DNA from 2 places in the Peptacetobacter sp. AB800 genome. Region 2 is predicted to be linked to the other one. Evidence: a T-box and tRNA genes for the amino acid it is inferred to sense, from the RefSeq annotation. Region 2 holds a T-box; the other holds one or more tRNA genes.
What was found. The T-box of region 2 lies ahead of leuS (leucine--tRNA ligase). A T-box ahead of a tRNA ligase gene usually reads a tRNA of that ligase, here a tRNA-Leu.
Positions count from the first base shown of each region.

Region 1: it has a tRNA-Leu gene. The T-box ahead of leuS (leucine--tRNA ligase) is inferred to sense a tRNA for this amino acid. The anticodon was not compared.

Region 1 is NZ_JBLOUI010000025.1:3,418-11,594, forward strand. It holds gene ACK2WN_RS08055 (hypothetical protein) at 1-203, shown strand, start outside; gene ACK2WN_RS08060 (hypothetical protein) at 417-869, shown strand; tRNA gene ACK2WN_RS08065 (tRNA-Leu) at 1,655-1,736, opposite strand; gene polA (DNA polymerase I) at 1,959-4,613, shown strand; gene coaE (dephospho-CoA kinase) at 4,622-5,224, shown strand; gene ACK2WN_RS08080 (lytic transglycosylase domain-containing protein) at 5,214-5,774, shown strand; gene ACK2WN_RS08085 (ABC transporter substrate-binding protein) at 5,775-7,871, shown strand; gene ACK2WN_RS08090 (SH3 domain-containing protein) at 7,976-8,177, shown strand, end outside.
Region 2 is NZ_JBLOUI010000061.1:878-8,852, reverse strand. It holds gene ACK2WN_RS11560 (5'-nucleotidase C-terminal domain-containing protein) at 1-1,544, shown strand, start outside; gene recX (recombination regulator RecX) at 1,752-2,390, opposite strand; gene nadD (nicotinate-nucleotide adenylyltransferase) at 2,577-3,266, shown strand; gene yqeK (bis(5'-nucleosyl)-tetraphosphatase (symmetrical) YqeK) at 3,312-3,905, shown strand; gene rsfS (ribosome silencing factor) at 4,015-4,374, shown strand; T-box leader at 4,484-4,683, shown strand; gene leuS (leucine--tRNA ligase) at 4,777-7,200, shown strand; gene ACK2WN_RS11530 (threonine/serine exporter family protein) at 7,437-7,975, shown strand, end outside.

The DNA.
Region 1 (8,177 bases), on a different contig from region 2:
AAGAAAAACAAATACTTCTTAAATTGAGATTGATAGATTGTAATAATTGGAATTATACAAGTAAAAAAATAGGGTATAGTGAAAGAACTTTAAGAGATTGGGAAAATAACGCATTAAATGAGATATTAAACAAATACAATGAATTACTTGAAATAGAGATAGACGAAAATTTATTTGATGATATGTATTTTTTAGATATATAATAGAGGTATGATAAAGTACTTTGATTGCCTTGTATAAATCTTTTTCTTTGCTCAGTAGCAACCCACTGATGATATTAAAAGAGCCTAACAAGTATTATTATTTGTTGGGCTTTTTTAATACTCATTGTTGGAAAATGTTGGAAAAAAATATATATCTATTTGAGGATCTAAAAGAGCAGCTATCAAAATATTGTTCCTGGAGGTGTATTTTATATGAATAAATTACAGAAAAAAGAAGAGCGAAAACAGTTAGCGGAGTTTTTGAAATATTATGGTTTACAAGTAGTGGAAGGAATAGAACAGAACAGACTAAAAGAGCCATTGAAAGAAGAGTACCAGGAAGAGCCAACAGAAAGAAAATCAAGCTATATATTAGAAATTATAAAAGGAGCTGAGGAAAGCCGTTGTAATACAAGAATAGCAATTTCAATATTACATAGAGCATATGAGGAGCTAAAGGAAAAAGAGAAACAAATAATAAAAATGCGATTTAAAGAGCGAGAAAAGATATATTATATTTCAAAATCTATCAATAGAGGTGATACACAAACAAGAGTTATCTATTACAAGGCACTTGATAAAATGATTGATAGTTATAAGATATTTGATATATCAAGAATAGATAAAAGTTTATATAGTGATAAATACTTTGATTTTATTATATAGGGTGTCAATTTTACACCCTTTTTTTATTTATAACTATAATTTCAGAATAGCAGCATGAACAAATTCAGATGTTCAAAATATGAACGTCCAAAAATTCTAATTCCCGTTTAAAGGGATTTCAAAAATGCTAACAAATGCTAACATTTTGTAGTGTAAAAATATGAGATAATATCAGTAAAAAACTACACTACATATTGAGAACCTGAGAAAACTTGAAACTATTTTATATATAGAGGGGTTATTTTTGTACTCTGTACGATTTTATACCCGGTATTATTTTGTATATAGTCCAACAAAAAACTTGTCAAAACTTGACTATTTTCATATATAAAACCTTACAAAACCTAACATAAATTATATATATAGGCGGATAAGTTGTTGAAAATGTTAATAAATGTTAAGGTTTTATAATTAATCATGCTGCTAAACAATAACTTTTATTCCTGGAGCTTATAGGGATAATATTCAAAATGCTAATAAATGCTAAGGTTTAAAAATGTAGTGTAAAATATCAGTCCTATTTTTAGAAAGTTTGACACTACAACAGTTATGACAAGATGATGATATATTTTGTTATAAGATATTACTAATATTTCCTAAGGTAAAGAGCCATATTAAACGATTAAAAAAATAAAGATAATGTATTGTTTCACTTAATCACTACTTTTTACAAGGTAACAAGCTTTTTTTAATTCCCCTACAATTCCCCTACAAACCACAAAAAATAGAAAAACACCAACATAAAAGTTAGTGTTTTCAGTGTGTTTAAAAGATATATAATTTTATGGTACCGCTGACGGGACTTGAACCCGTACGGTTTCCCGCATGATTTTGAGTCATGTGCGTCTGCCATTCCGCCACAGCGGCAAGTTAAAAAACTATACTACATATTATAACAATTAAATATATTTGAATCAAGCATTATAACACATACAAAATCAAAAAAATATATAATTTAAAAAAGATTTATTTTTTATTAAGATATAATACTAAAAAAATTCACTCTGTTATGATAATATAATATAAGTAATGCAAAAAAGAATTGACAAGAAAAATTGAAATAAAAAAATGGAAAACGGAGTGATAAATTTGAATAAAAGACTCATCATAATAGATGGAAACTCGATAATAAATAGAGCTTTTTATGCTCTACCACAAACAATGGATAATAAAGAAGGACTTCATACAAATGCAATATATGGATTTACAACGATGTTGTTCAAAATGATAGAAATATATGAACCAACTCATATAAGTGTTGCATTTGATAGAAAGGCTCCTACATTTAGACATAAAGAATACAGCGAGTATAAAGCTGGAAGAAAGAAAATGCCTCAGGAACTGTTTGAACAGATGCAGCCATTAAAGGATCTATTAGATGCTTTCAAGATAGAGAGATTTGAAATAGATGGCTATGAGGCGGACGATATAATAGGTACTATATCTAAAGCTGCAGAAGAAGATGGATTTGAAGTATTTATAGTAACAGGGGATAAAGATGCTATACAGTTAGCGTCTAATAAGACTACTACACTTATAACTAAAAAAGGTGTAGCAGATGTAGAAGAATATAACTACGATTCAGTAATAGAAAAATACGAAATGACACCTACACAGTTTATAGATTTAAAAGGACTTATGGGAGATAAATCGGATAATATACCTGGTGTGCCTGGAGTAGGTGAAAAAACAGGTATAAAACTTATAAAACAGTTTGGAAGTATAGAAAACTTAGTTGAACATACAGATGAACTTAAAGGAAGTATTAAGAAAAAAATAGAAGAAAATAAAGAAGAAGCTATACACAGTAAATGGCTTGCTACTATTGTAAGAGATGTTCCAATAGAATTTGATTTAGATAAGATGATATTTGGAGACTACAAAGTAGAAGATGTTATAGAAAAATTCCAGTTCTTCAAATTTACAAGCCTTATAAAAAAGGTTATGGATATGAGCGGGGATTCTAATATGGCAGAAGATAACTCAACAGAGATAGATGTAAATTATGATGTGAATTCTTCAGAATTGATATCTATTATAAAAGAAAAGGGAGAGTTTGCATTAAAGGTAGTTTCTAAAACAGGAAATCTTTTAGAAAAGAATATAATATCTATGTATATTACATTAGATGGAGATAAAGTATTCTGTGTATCTGAAGATAAAGTAATAGACTTCAGAGAAGTTTTAGAGTCTAAGGATATAAAGAAATATGGATATAACATGAAAGAAGACTATGTGGCACTAATGCCTTATGAAATAGCTTTAAAAGGCATGTCATTTGATATAGCTATAGCAGAGTATTTAATAGACTCTACATCTACTAACACAAGCGAATGTAGTGCAATAGCAATGAAATACCTTATGAAGTCAGTTAAATCTAAAGAAGAGCTACTTGGAAAAGGTGTAAAGGCTAAAAAGTTTGAGGATTTAGCAAAAGAAGAGCTTTCTGGATATATTTCTTCAATTCTAAATACTGTAGTAAATGCTATGCCTAAGATGAAGGAAGAAATAGAAAGTACAGAAATAGAAAAACTATTCAACGATGTTGAAATGCCACTTGTAGAAGTATTGGGAAATATGGAGTATACAGGGATCAAAGTTGACAAGGAAATGCTTGCTGAGCTTGGAAAAGAGTTTACGAAGATAATATCTTCTCTTGAAGAAGAAATATACGGATATGCAGGCGAAGAGTTCAATATAAACTCTCCAAAACAGTTAGGTGTAATATTATTTGAAAAACTAGAACTACCTGTAATCAAGAAAACTAAGACAGGATACTCAACTAATGCTGAAGTTCTTGAAAAATTAAAAGATAAACATCCTATTATAGATAAAATAGGTGAATATAGACAGATAGTAAAATTAAATTCTACATATGTTGAAGGGCTTACTGCTCTTATAAACCCAATAGATGGTAGAATACATTCTACATTCAATCAGACTATAACTACAACAGGAAGAATTTCTTCTACAGAGCCAAATCTACAGAATATACCTGTAAGAATGGAAATAGGTAGAAGACTTAGAGCTGTATTTGTTTCGGATGATGAAAAAAGACTTGTAGATGCCGATTATTCTCAGGTTGAACTTAGAGTTCTTGCGCATATGAGTGGAGACGAACATATGATAGATGCATTTGCTCATGGAGAAGATATACATAGAAAGACTGCATCTCAGGTATTTAACGTGCCAGTAGAAGAGGTTACTCCAGAGCTTAGAAGTGCTGCAAAAGCTGTAAACTTTGGAATAATATATGGTAAAACTGATTTTGGTCTATCTGAAGACTTAAATATACCTGTACCACAGGCAAAACAGTACATAGAAAGTTATTTTGCTAAGTACGAAAAAATAAAGGAATTTATGGATAATATTATTGAAACTGCTGAAAAAGATGGATATTCTCAGACAATGTTCAATAGAAGAAGATATATTCCTGAAATAAAATCTAAAAACTTTATGGAAAGAAATAGAGGTAAAAGAGCTGCAATGAACGCACCTATACAGGGAAGTGCGGCTGATATTATAAAGATAGCGATGGTAAATGTATTTAGAAGATTAGAAAAAGAAGAATTAAAATCAAAACTAATACTTCAGGTACACGATGAGCTTATCGTTGAAACTCCAATAGATGAACTTGAAAAAGTTGAAAAAATAGTTAGAGAAGAGATGGAAAACGCAGTAGATATGAAGGTTTCACTTACTGTAGACTTAAATACTGGCGTTTCTTGGTATGAAACAAAGTAGGTGATTATATGCTAAAGATTGGACTTACAGGAAGCATAGGTTGTGGTAAAAGTAGCCTTTCTAATATATTGAAAAATCACAGTATACCTATAATAGATGCAGACATAAAAGGAAGAGAAATATATGAAGACAAAGAACTACTAAAGGCTATTGAAGATGCCTTTGGTAGTTCTGTAATATATGAAGACGGTACTCTAAACAGAAAAAATCTTGGGAAAATAGTTTTTAGCGATGATAACAAGTTAGAAAAATTAAATAGTTTAACGCATCCAGCTATAAGAAAAATGATAAATGATGATCTTGATAAATATGAAAAAAGAGGAGAAAAAATGGCTGTAATCGACGCTGCACTTCTAATAGAAGCTGGTTTTGTAAGTATGCTAGATACAGTAGTAGTTGTTATATGTTCAGAAGATGTACAGTTACAGAGAGTAATACTTAGAGATAACTGCAGTGAAGATGAAGCTATGGGTAGAATAAAATCACAGATGCCTCAAGAAGAAAAGGTGAAATATGCTGAATTTGTTGTAGATAATTCAGGAACATTAAATCAGTTAGAGGAAGAAGCAGAAGAGCTGATTAGAAAGCTAGAGGAAAAAATTGAAAAATAAAACTAGCTTAAAAGTGATTTTAGTTTTGATTTTATTCTCAATAATTTTTATTGGATTTAATTTTAAGTCTATTGAAGAAATGTTTTATCCAAGAAGATATAATGAGTACGTTCAAAAGTATTCAAAAGAATACAATATAGATAAATATTTAGTATATAGTGTTATAAAGGCTGAGAGTAAATTTATTCCGGATGCGCAGTCTCATAAAGGAGCCAAGGGACTTATGCAAATAAGTGATACTACGGCAAAATGGGCAGAAAAAGAAATAGGAATAGATAGTAAAAAGATTTTTGAGCCTGAAACAAATATAAAGACAGGATGTTGGTATTTAGCTAGACTCTATAAGGAGTTTGGCAAGAGAGATTTAGTCATAGCAGCTTACAATGGTGGATCAGGAAATGTAAGAAAATGGCTAAAAGATGAGGAATATAGTAAAGATGGAGTAAATCTTCATGATATTCCATTTGAAGAGACATTAAAATATGTGGATAAAGTAAATAGAAATTATGCCATGTATAAAAAAATATACTGCGGGAAGGAAGCAAATTAGATGAAAAAAACTAAGATTATTAGTATTATATTAGCCGTAGCCCTTGCAGTAGGGGGATGTTCGGCTTTTAATGGCGATAAAAAAGAAGAAAAGACAAGCGATACAAAGAAAACATACTCAGAAAAGATACAGTTGGCAATACAGAAACCAAGTACGATAAGTCCAATTACTAATACGGATGAAAGTGTTTTAAATGTATTAAATCTAGTATATGATGGGCTTTTTGAGCTTAATAAAAACTATAATGCAATACCTAAGCTAGTAAAAAATAGTAAGATGTCATCTGATGGTAAGCAGATGGATATAGTTTTAAAAGATGCGAAATGGCATGATGGAAATCCTGTAACAGCAGATGATGTAGCTTTTACTGTTTCATCAATAAGATCTAATAAAACAAGTCCATATAATTATATGGTGCAGAATATATCTGATGTTGTAGTAAATGGAGAAAAAAATCTTACTATAAAATTCAAAAATAATGCTGCATTTGCAAAGGAAAATTTAACATTTCCTATAGTCAGCAAGGTTCAGTTATCTGGAAAAGATATAAATAATGTTGATGCAAATAAGGTAGGTAATGGAGTTTATAAAATTGCAAGTTATTCAGATAGAGAGGGAATATCTCTAGAAGTAAATAAAGATTACTATGGAGATATTCCAAAGAGTGCTATGAATATAAATGTAAATATTGTTCCAGATGAAGATACAATAGTATCTACTGTTGAGGCATTAGAGAGCGATATGGTTAAGGCGGATTCAGATAATTTAAGCCGGTTCCAGAATAGCCGGTTTGACATTAAGTCTTACGAGGGAAGAGATTATGATGCTGTTATAATAAATCAGTCAAATTTACTTCTTGCAAATGCTAATTTTAGAAAGGCGATAGTTTCTGCAATAAATAGAACTGCGATAATAGAAAATGGATATATGGGGCATGTACATTCTGTAAATATTCCGATAAATTCTAAATCTAAATATTATGAAAGCTCTATAAAAAATATGGAATATAGCACAGAAAATGCTGAAAAATATATGAAAGAGATAAAAATTAATAAGAAGGATAAGATTAAGGAAACACAGGTAAATGCTACAAATAAACCTAATAATAAGGTGAATTCAAGTAGTGGAAATAATAAAACAAATTCCTCTAATAAACCTAGTAGTTCTGGAAATTCTGGTGGATCTAGCAACAATACAGGTACTTCAGATAATAGTGGATCAGATGCAAATCAAGCACCTAGTGGAGGTGATTCTGGAACTCAGAACAGTGGAGGCTCTAATGCAGGAAGTTCTTCAGGTGGAGAATCAGCAGGTAATGGAGCAGGAGGAGAAGCTAGAATTCTAGATTCTTCTGAAGAAACTAGAAATACTGTTTATTCTACTGATGAGGATAAGGAAGAGTTTGAAAAAATTGCTGATGAAAATAATGATTCTGTTATAGCTAAAAATCTTGTTAGAACTACTAATAACAATAAAGAAAATGCAAATAATCAAAATAATAATGCGGCTAATAATAATCAGAACAGCAACAATCAAAATAATAATACAACACAGAATAAAAATGATGCAGCTAATAAAAAAACTAAAAAAGAAGAAAATCCTTATTACACAGAAAAAGAAATAAAAACTATGATAAACTCTATAACTTTAAAAATAATCGTAAATAGAGAAAATAGTGAAAGAGTCAAATCTGCAAATATGATATCTGAAAACTTAAAGGCTGTTGGAATTAAGTCAGAGGTTGTTCTTTTAGATTCACTTGGCATGCAGAAATCATTAGCTAATAGATCATATGATTTAGCTGTTACAGGATGGCAGATATCTAGTATCCCTAATATAACAGAAATTATGAAAGCTATATGTCCTAATGATGCAGGACTAAATGAGAGATTAGGAAAGATACAGGGAGCAACTAGTGAAGAGGATATTAAGAAAATTTATGCAGATATAGAAAAATATTGCATAGATAATGCATTATTTATAAGTATAGGTGTAAAAGATAACTATATGATTATAAATAAAAGACTAAAAACTGATTTATATATGAATGATTATGACCAGTATAGAGGTATAGAAATGGTAACTCCTTCAAAATAATTTATAAAGTTTTTGCATTATTTGGTAAAATAAGATATTCTATAATTAGGTATAAAAAATAATAGAAAATTCTTTTAAATAGATATTATTATGGAGGTGGTTTAATGAAAAAGGCAATAGCAGCGCTAGGAATAAGTGCGGTTACATTAGCGATGTCTTCTGCTGATTCTAGTGCTCTTGAAACAGCGACAGTTACGGCAGATGCTCTTAATATGAGAAGTGGGCCTGGAATAAGCTATAGTAAACGGGGAGTGCTTCATAAGGGCGCTAAGGTAACAGTTCTTGAAAAATCAAAAGGATGGGTTA
Region 2 (7,975 bases):
TATTAATCAACGGAAAAACAAATAAAAAAGAAATAAAAGACGGCAAACTTTGTGAAATAGTAGATGGAATAGATATGGCAGTTGTTGACTCAAATAAATCTACTAATTTAAAATCTGATATGACAAATCTAATTAAGAGCGGTGCAGAGGCATTTATCTACATAAATGGTGAGAATGTAGACGTATTTAGTGCTGATGACGTATCTAAAAAAATAAACAAATCAAATGAAACTAATGGCAAATCAAATGAGTCTAAAAAAGATGATTCAACTGAAACTAAAAAAGAAGATGTAAAAAGAGAATCTACATCTAAAGAAAATCCTTCAAAAGAAGGAACTAAAGAGGATGCAAAAAAAGACACTTCTAGAAAAGTAAAAGTTGAAATAACTTACAGACAGAAAAATTCGTCTAATGAATTAATATCTTTAAAAACAGCAACAACTGTATCATCTTCAGAAAAAGAAGAATCTAAAACTGAAAACAGAAAAGAAGAAGATAAGAATAAAGAAGAAGATAAAAATAACTCAAATCAGAAACCAGAACAAGATAAAGAAGAAAATAAGGATGAGAACAAAGACGAAGTAAGCTTCAACAATGAAGATGTACTAGGAAAAACTTCTACTGAATTAGTTGGAGATTACTATACAATAGGTAAAGAAGAAAGTAACTTTGCAAATTTAATAAATGATGCATTACTTAGCAAAATAGGTGCAGAAATAGCTATGACTAATGCAGGAACTATATTAAAATCAATACCAAAAGGCGATATAACTTATGGAAATATAGTAGAATCTGTAATATTTGGAAATACAGTTATAACTAAAAAATTAACTGGAAAACAGATAAAAGATGCAATAGAAGTCGGAGCTGAGATATATCCAGAAGCTAACTCTACATTCTTACACTTTGGAAATCTTACATACACAATAGATGTAAATAAAAAAGCTGGTAGTAGAATAACAGATATTAAAGTAAAAGGTAAAAAGCTTGATGAATCAAAACAGTATCTAGTTGCTATGAATGATTATATGTCTACAGATTATAGCTCTATATCTGGATCGGGTATTGAAAAAAATTACGGTGAATTAGATAAGGTAATAGCAAAATTTATAAAATCTAAAGGAACTATAAACTATAAAAATGATGGTAGAATAAAAGTAACTAAAACAGTAAATATAAATAGAGAAAAGGTTAAAAAAGTAGTTACTGCTATAGATAAATTAACATATGATAAGACAACATCTAATATAAAAGCGGTAAATGAAGCTATAAAAATGTTCAATGACTTAAATCAGGACGAAAGAAAACAAGTAACAAACTATAAAAAACTTGTTAAAATAGCAGATTCTTTAAGAAGCAATGGTGTAAATGTAAGTAAACCAAGTGGAACAGGATCTAGTTCATCATCAAGTAGTTCAAGTGGATCAAAACCTACACAGAAATCTCCAAAAACAGGTGATGCATCATCAATAGCAGGAGCAGCAGGAACATTTGTAGCATCAGCTGCAGCTTTTGGAGCGCTAAGAAGAAAAAAAGAAGACTAATAACTTGAATTAGTATTAATCCAGATAAATAATAATTGATTGAATAAAAAATCCCCACAAAAGATTGTAATTTAAAACTTCTGTGGGGATTTTAATTTTAATATAATATTTATCTCATTGTATCCTGTTTTTTTAACTGATAGTAATTATACACACCTAGTGCAAAACATAAAACACCGATAATTAATTTTTTCATATTTTTCCTCCTTAACAATCGAATTCGTCAAAATTCAAAAGCTCTCTTAGTACTCTCTTAATAATATCATAATTAAAGCCTTTATAAGCTAAATGCTGATAAATTTTTTGATTAATTTTATTTTTATCCTCGCCCTTTAGCCTTTTTAATCTTTTTTCAGCCAAATATTTGGCGTTTTCGTACTCTTCATCCGGATCAATTTGAGAAATAGCATCTTGAATATCCGATGCAGCTATTCCTTTATTATATAGATTTTGTTTGATTTTATTTTTACCAAACTTGCTAAGATTCATATTATCGTGGACAATCTTTTCCGCTAGAAGATTATCATCTATAAGTTTATATCCTTTTAAAAACTCTATTACTTCTTCTACGATATTTTCGTCGTAATCGTTTAATAATTTTTCTCTAAGTTTTTTTTCTGATTGATCAGACTTTGAAAGAATTGAAAGAGCCTTATTTTTTGCTTTCATATACATTTCATCGTGTAAAAGACTTTCAAGTGACTCTTTGTCTATTTCCATCCCTTTTTTTAAAGAATGTGTGTAGACAAGCTCTGCATAAACTGCCATAAAATATTCTTCATCGACATATATATTAACTCTATCTTTGCTTCTTTTTTGTGCTTCAATTTTTGTAATAATCGACATAAAAAACCTCCTCTAATGAGATAGGTTAATTTTAATCCACTTGAAAGACAAAGTCAACGAAGAAAAATGAAAGAATTGGCAAAATAAGTCGTTTGTTTTACCTTGTATTTTTATAGATTCATTCAAGAAAACGTGAATCTATGGTACAATAGATAATAGTAAAAGGAAAAGGAGAAGTTAGTTTCAATGGGGATTTTAGAACTAGTAGATAGTGCTAGAAAAGCGAATGATAAAAAATTGAGCAAATTTGAAAGTATAAAAGAGAAACAAAAGGTAGGAATTTTAGGAGGAACTTTTGATCCTATACATTTTGCACATCTAGCAACAGCAGAATTTATAAGAGATAAATACGATTTAGATTGGATTTTTTTCATACCAACTGGGAATCCACCACATAAATTGGGTATAAAGACAGATAAGTATGATAGATACAATATGGTTCTACTTGCTACTAAAACAAACAATAATTTTATAGCTTTAGATATAGAGATAGAAAGAAATAAACAGACGTATACAGTAGATACACTAAAAGATTTAAAGAAGATGTATCCAAATGCAGAGCTTTATTTTATTACAGGAGCAGATGCTATATGTGAGGTTGAAAGCTGGAGAGGTGTTAAGAAAAACTTTGAAATGGCTACATTTATAGCGGCTACAAGACCTGGGATAAGTCTTTTAAAGGCTCAGGAAAAGATTGAACAGCTTGAAAGAAAATACGATACATCTATTATAAGTGTGTATGTTCCTTCTTTAGATATATCATCTACATATATAAGGGAACAGATAGAAGCTGGAAAAACAGTAAGATATTTAATGCCTGAATCTGTGGAAAAGTATATGCAGAGAAAGGATTTATATAAGCAGATAGAAGAATAAAATAATTTGGGAGGTAAGTTCACTTTTAGGTGAACAAAAGAATTGATGAACTTAGATCAAATCAAAGAAAAACTAAAGGAATTGTTGACTGAAAAAAGATATATACATTCATTAAATGTTGCAGACAGTGCTAAGAAATTAGCTGAAATGTACGGTGCAGATGAAGAAAAGGCGTATTTAGCTGGTATAGTGCACGACTGTGCAAAATATTTTAAAACTGACAAAGTAGATTACTATGTAGCAAAATACGATATAGAGTTAGATGAATTAGAGGTTGGAAATATCGCACTTTCTCATAGTATAATAGGTTCATATGTAGCAAAATACGATTTTGGTATAGATGATGAGGATGTAATAAGTTCTGTAAGATACCACACAACTGGTAAAGTTGATATGAGCCTAATGGAAAAAATAATATATGTTGCAGATTTAATAGAAGTTGGCAGAGACTATCCAGGAGTTGATGAGTTAAGAGATTTAGCTTATGCAGGAGATATGGATGCAGCAATGATACAATCATTTGACAATACTATATCTCTTATGATAAAAAAAGGAAATACAATTCATCCTAGATCTGTAGCAGCGAGAAACTTTATGATTACAGAAAGAAAAAAGAAAAAAGCTATTAAAAATTTATAAATAAATTTAAAAATAGATTTTATTTTTAGTTCTATATGGTATAATAGTTTTAATATTTACAAGTAAGAGAACTATTTTGTAGTTTCATAAATTTAAGGAGGAAAGATAAATGACAGCAGATTTAACAGTAGAACAGATGGTAAAAGTTATAAACCATGCGATAGAAGATAAATTAGGAAGAGATATACTAATTTTAAATATAGGAAAAATAACAAGCTTAGCTGATTACTTCATAATAACTACAGCGTCATCTTCAAGACAGGTTAAGGCAATAGCTGATAAAGTAGAAGAAGATATGACTAAAAATGGATTAGAACCAAGAGGTAAAGAAGGTATAGACTCTCAGCAGTGGGTACTTCTTGACTACGGCGATATAATGGTTCATATATTTGATGAAGAAAACAGAGATTTCTACAACTTAGAAAAATTATGGAAAGATGCACCAGTTGTAGATCCAGATGAATTATAAAATTGTATTTAATCAAAAAGGACTATATTTATAGTCCTTTTTTAAAGTAATCAAACTTGACACTTAATATTAAAGATGTTAGAATGTTTGTATTAATCAAAAATAAAAAATATTTACAGACAGTCTGAAGTAGTAGGATAGGAGTTATTTCAGAGAGCTGGTGGTAGCTGCAAACCAGTATAACAAATTTCTGAACTTGTCAGAAAAGAGCTGTCGACCGTTGTCGGTTTAAAGACTCAACTAAGAGAGTTCAATTTATTTGAACTAATTAGGGTGGTACCGCGAGTATATAATATCCTCGTCCCTAAACGATTACGTTTAGGGATTGAGGATTTTTTTATTATACAGAAATAATAATTATTATATTTGAACTACTAAAAATAAAAAACAGGAGGAGAAAAAATGAGTGTATATGATTTCAAAGCCATAGAAACAAAATGGCAGAAAACTTGGAAAGAAAACAATCAGTATAAAATGGATACTGAACAGACAGAAAAACCAAACTACTACACATTAGAAATGTTCCCTTATCCATCAGGAAAACTTCATATGGGACACGTTAGAAACTATTCTATAGGTGACGTTATAGCTAGATTCAAAAAAATGAAGGGGTTCAATGTACTTCATCCAATGGGATGGGACTCATTTGGATTACCAGCAGAAAATGCGGCTATAAAACATGGTATACATCCACACAAATGGACTATGGAAAATATAGCTGAAATGAGAGAACAGTTAAATCTATTAGGATTAAGCTATGACTGGGATAGAGAAGTAGCTACATCTACGCCAGAATACTATAGATTTACTCAGGAAATATTCCTAAAATTATTAGAACAGGGATTAGCATATAAGAAAAAATCTTACGTTAACTGGTGTCCATCTTGTGAAACAGTTCTTGCTAATGAACAGGTTGTTCAGGGAGAATGTGAAAGATGTGGAACAACAGTTATAAAGAAAGACCTAGAACAGTGGTATTTCAAAACTACTGCATTTGCAGAAGAATTATTAAATGACTTAGATAAATTAGATGGTTGGCCAGAAAAAGTTAAAACAATGCAGAGAAACTGGATTGGTAAGAGTACAGGAGCTAACTTAACATTTACAATAGATGGAACTGAAGATACAATAACAGTTTATACAACTAGACCAGATACAGCTTACGGAGTATCATTTATGGTATTAGCACCAGAAAGTCCATTAGTTAAAGAATTAGTTGCAGGAACTGAATACGAAGCTCCAGTAGACGAATTCGTTCTAAAAATGCACAAAATGACAGAAATAGAAAGAACAGCTACAGATCTTGAAAAAGAAGGTATGTTCATAGGTAAATATGTAATAAATCCAGTAAATGGAAGAAAAGTGCCAATATGGATAGCTAACTATGTACTTGCTGACTACGGAACAGGTGCTGTTATGGCAGTTCCAGCTCACGATGAAAGAGATGAAGATTTCGCTAAAAAATACGACCTTCCAATAGTACCAGTAATAGATGAAGACGGAATAATGATAAATTCTGAAGAATTTAACGGTATGCCTGCTAAAGAAGCTTTCGAAAAAATAGTAGACAAAATGGAAGCAGAAGGAAAAGGAAAGAGAACTGTAAACTACAGATTAAGAGACTGGTTAGTTTCAAGACAGAGATATTGGGGATGCCCTATACCAGTAGTATATTGTGATGATTGCGGTATAGTACCTGAAAAGAAAGAAAATCTACCAGTATTACTTCCAACAGACGTTGAATTTACAGGAAAAGGAGAATCACCATTAACAACTTCTCCAACATTCACTGAAACAGTTTGTCCAAAATGTGGAAAACCAGCTAGAAGAGAAGTAGATACTATGGATACATTCATAGATTCTTCTTGGTACTTCTTAAGATATACTGACAACAAAAACACTGAAGAACCATTCAGAAAAGATATAGCTGATAAATGGGTACCAGTAGATCAGTATATAGGTGGTGTAGAACACGCTATAATGCATCTTCTTTACGCTAGATGGTTAATGAAAGCATTCCACAGCATGGGAATGGTAGAAGCTGATGAACCATTCAAAAACCTATTAACTCAGGGTATGGTTCTTAAAGAAGGATCAAAAATGAGTAAATCAAAAGGAAATACAGTATCTCCTCTAAAAATAATAGATGAATACGGTGCAGATACAGCTAGATTATTTATACTATTCGCAGCTCCACCAGAAAGAGACCTTGACTGGTCTGACCAGGGTGTTGAAGGATGTTTCAAATTCCTAAACAGAGTATATAGATTAGTTGACGAATTAGCAGAAGAAGTTAAAAACTGTGATGGTGAATTCGGTAAATTAACTTCAGCTGATAAAGATATGAGATTCACTATAAATAGTGTAATCAAAAAAGTTACATCTGATTTAGATGAAAAATTCGGTTTCAATACATCTATAGCATCTTTAATGGAATTAATAAACGAAATGTACAAATATAAAGAATTAGATGGAAGAAACTCAGCTGTTATAAAAGAAGGTATAGAAGCTATAGTTACAATAATATCTCCATTCACTCCACACTTAGGTGAAGAATTATGGCAGATGATAGGTAAAGAAGGAAGCGTATTCGATATAAGCTGGCCTGAATACGACGAAAAAGCTTTAGTTAAAGATGAAGTTGAAGTAGTTGTTCAGATAAATGGTAAAGTAAGAGGAAGAATGAATGTTCCAACTGAAATATCAAGAGATGATATGCAGGCTGCTGCTTTAGAAGACGAAAAAATAAAAGAATTAGTTGAAGGAAAAACTATAGTTAAAGTTATAGCTGTTCCTAAAAAATTAATAAATATAGTTGTAAAATAATAGAGAATACAGGTGCTGTTGTAATAACATTTAGAGATGTTTTGCAGCAGCATCTTTTTTTGTGTGGAATTTGTAATTTAACCTATATAAAATAATAAATAATATTGAAAAGAGATTAATCTAGGTATACAATAGACAAAGTGGACTAAAAAATTAAAAGAATACAATTTGTATTAAATATATAAATAAATCATAAAGTTAAAACTATAAGAAAAAATTAAAGAAAGGAGATTTTGATGGACGTAAATAGAATATTAGAATTTGCATCTGATGCTGGAGTTCTGCTTTTACAAAGTGGCGGAGAAACGTATAGAGTAGAAGAAACAGTTACGAGAATATGCGCTTCATTTGGAGTAGAGAAAACAGGTGTATTTGCAACTCCGACTGCGGTAATAGTATCTGCAACCGTTGATGGAAAGATAAGTTCAGTTGTAAAAAGAATAATGAAAAGAAGTACAGACCTAAATAAGGTATTTGAGATAAATGCTTTATCTAGAACAATATCTCAATATAACTTTGATATAGCAGTTTGTGAAAAAATACTAGCCGAAATAGAAAAAGGAAACTATTATTCAGATAATAGAAAGATATTTTTTGCAGGGGTAGGGACTGCGGTTCTTACCGTACTGTTTGGCGGTGGAGTAGCAGATATGTTTGCAAGCTTCTTTATAGGTTGTACTGTCAAATATGTCACAGGATTATTTGGAAAAATATCGCTTAACGACTTTTTTATAAATATGATTGGTGCGGCTATAATACCTACAATTGCAATATT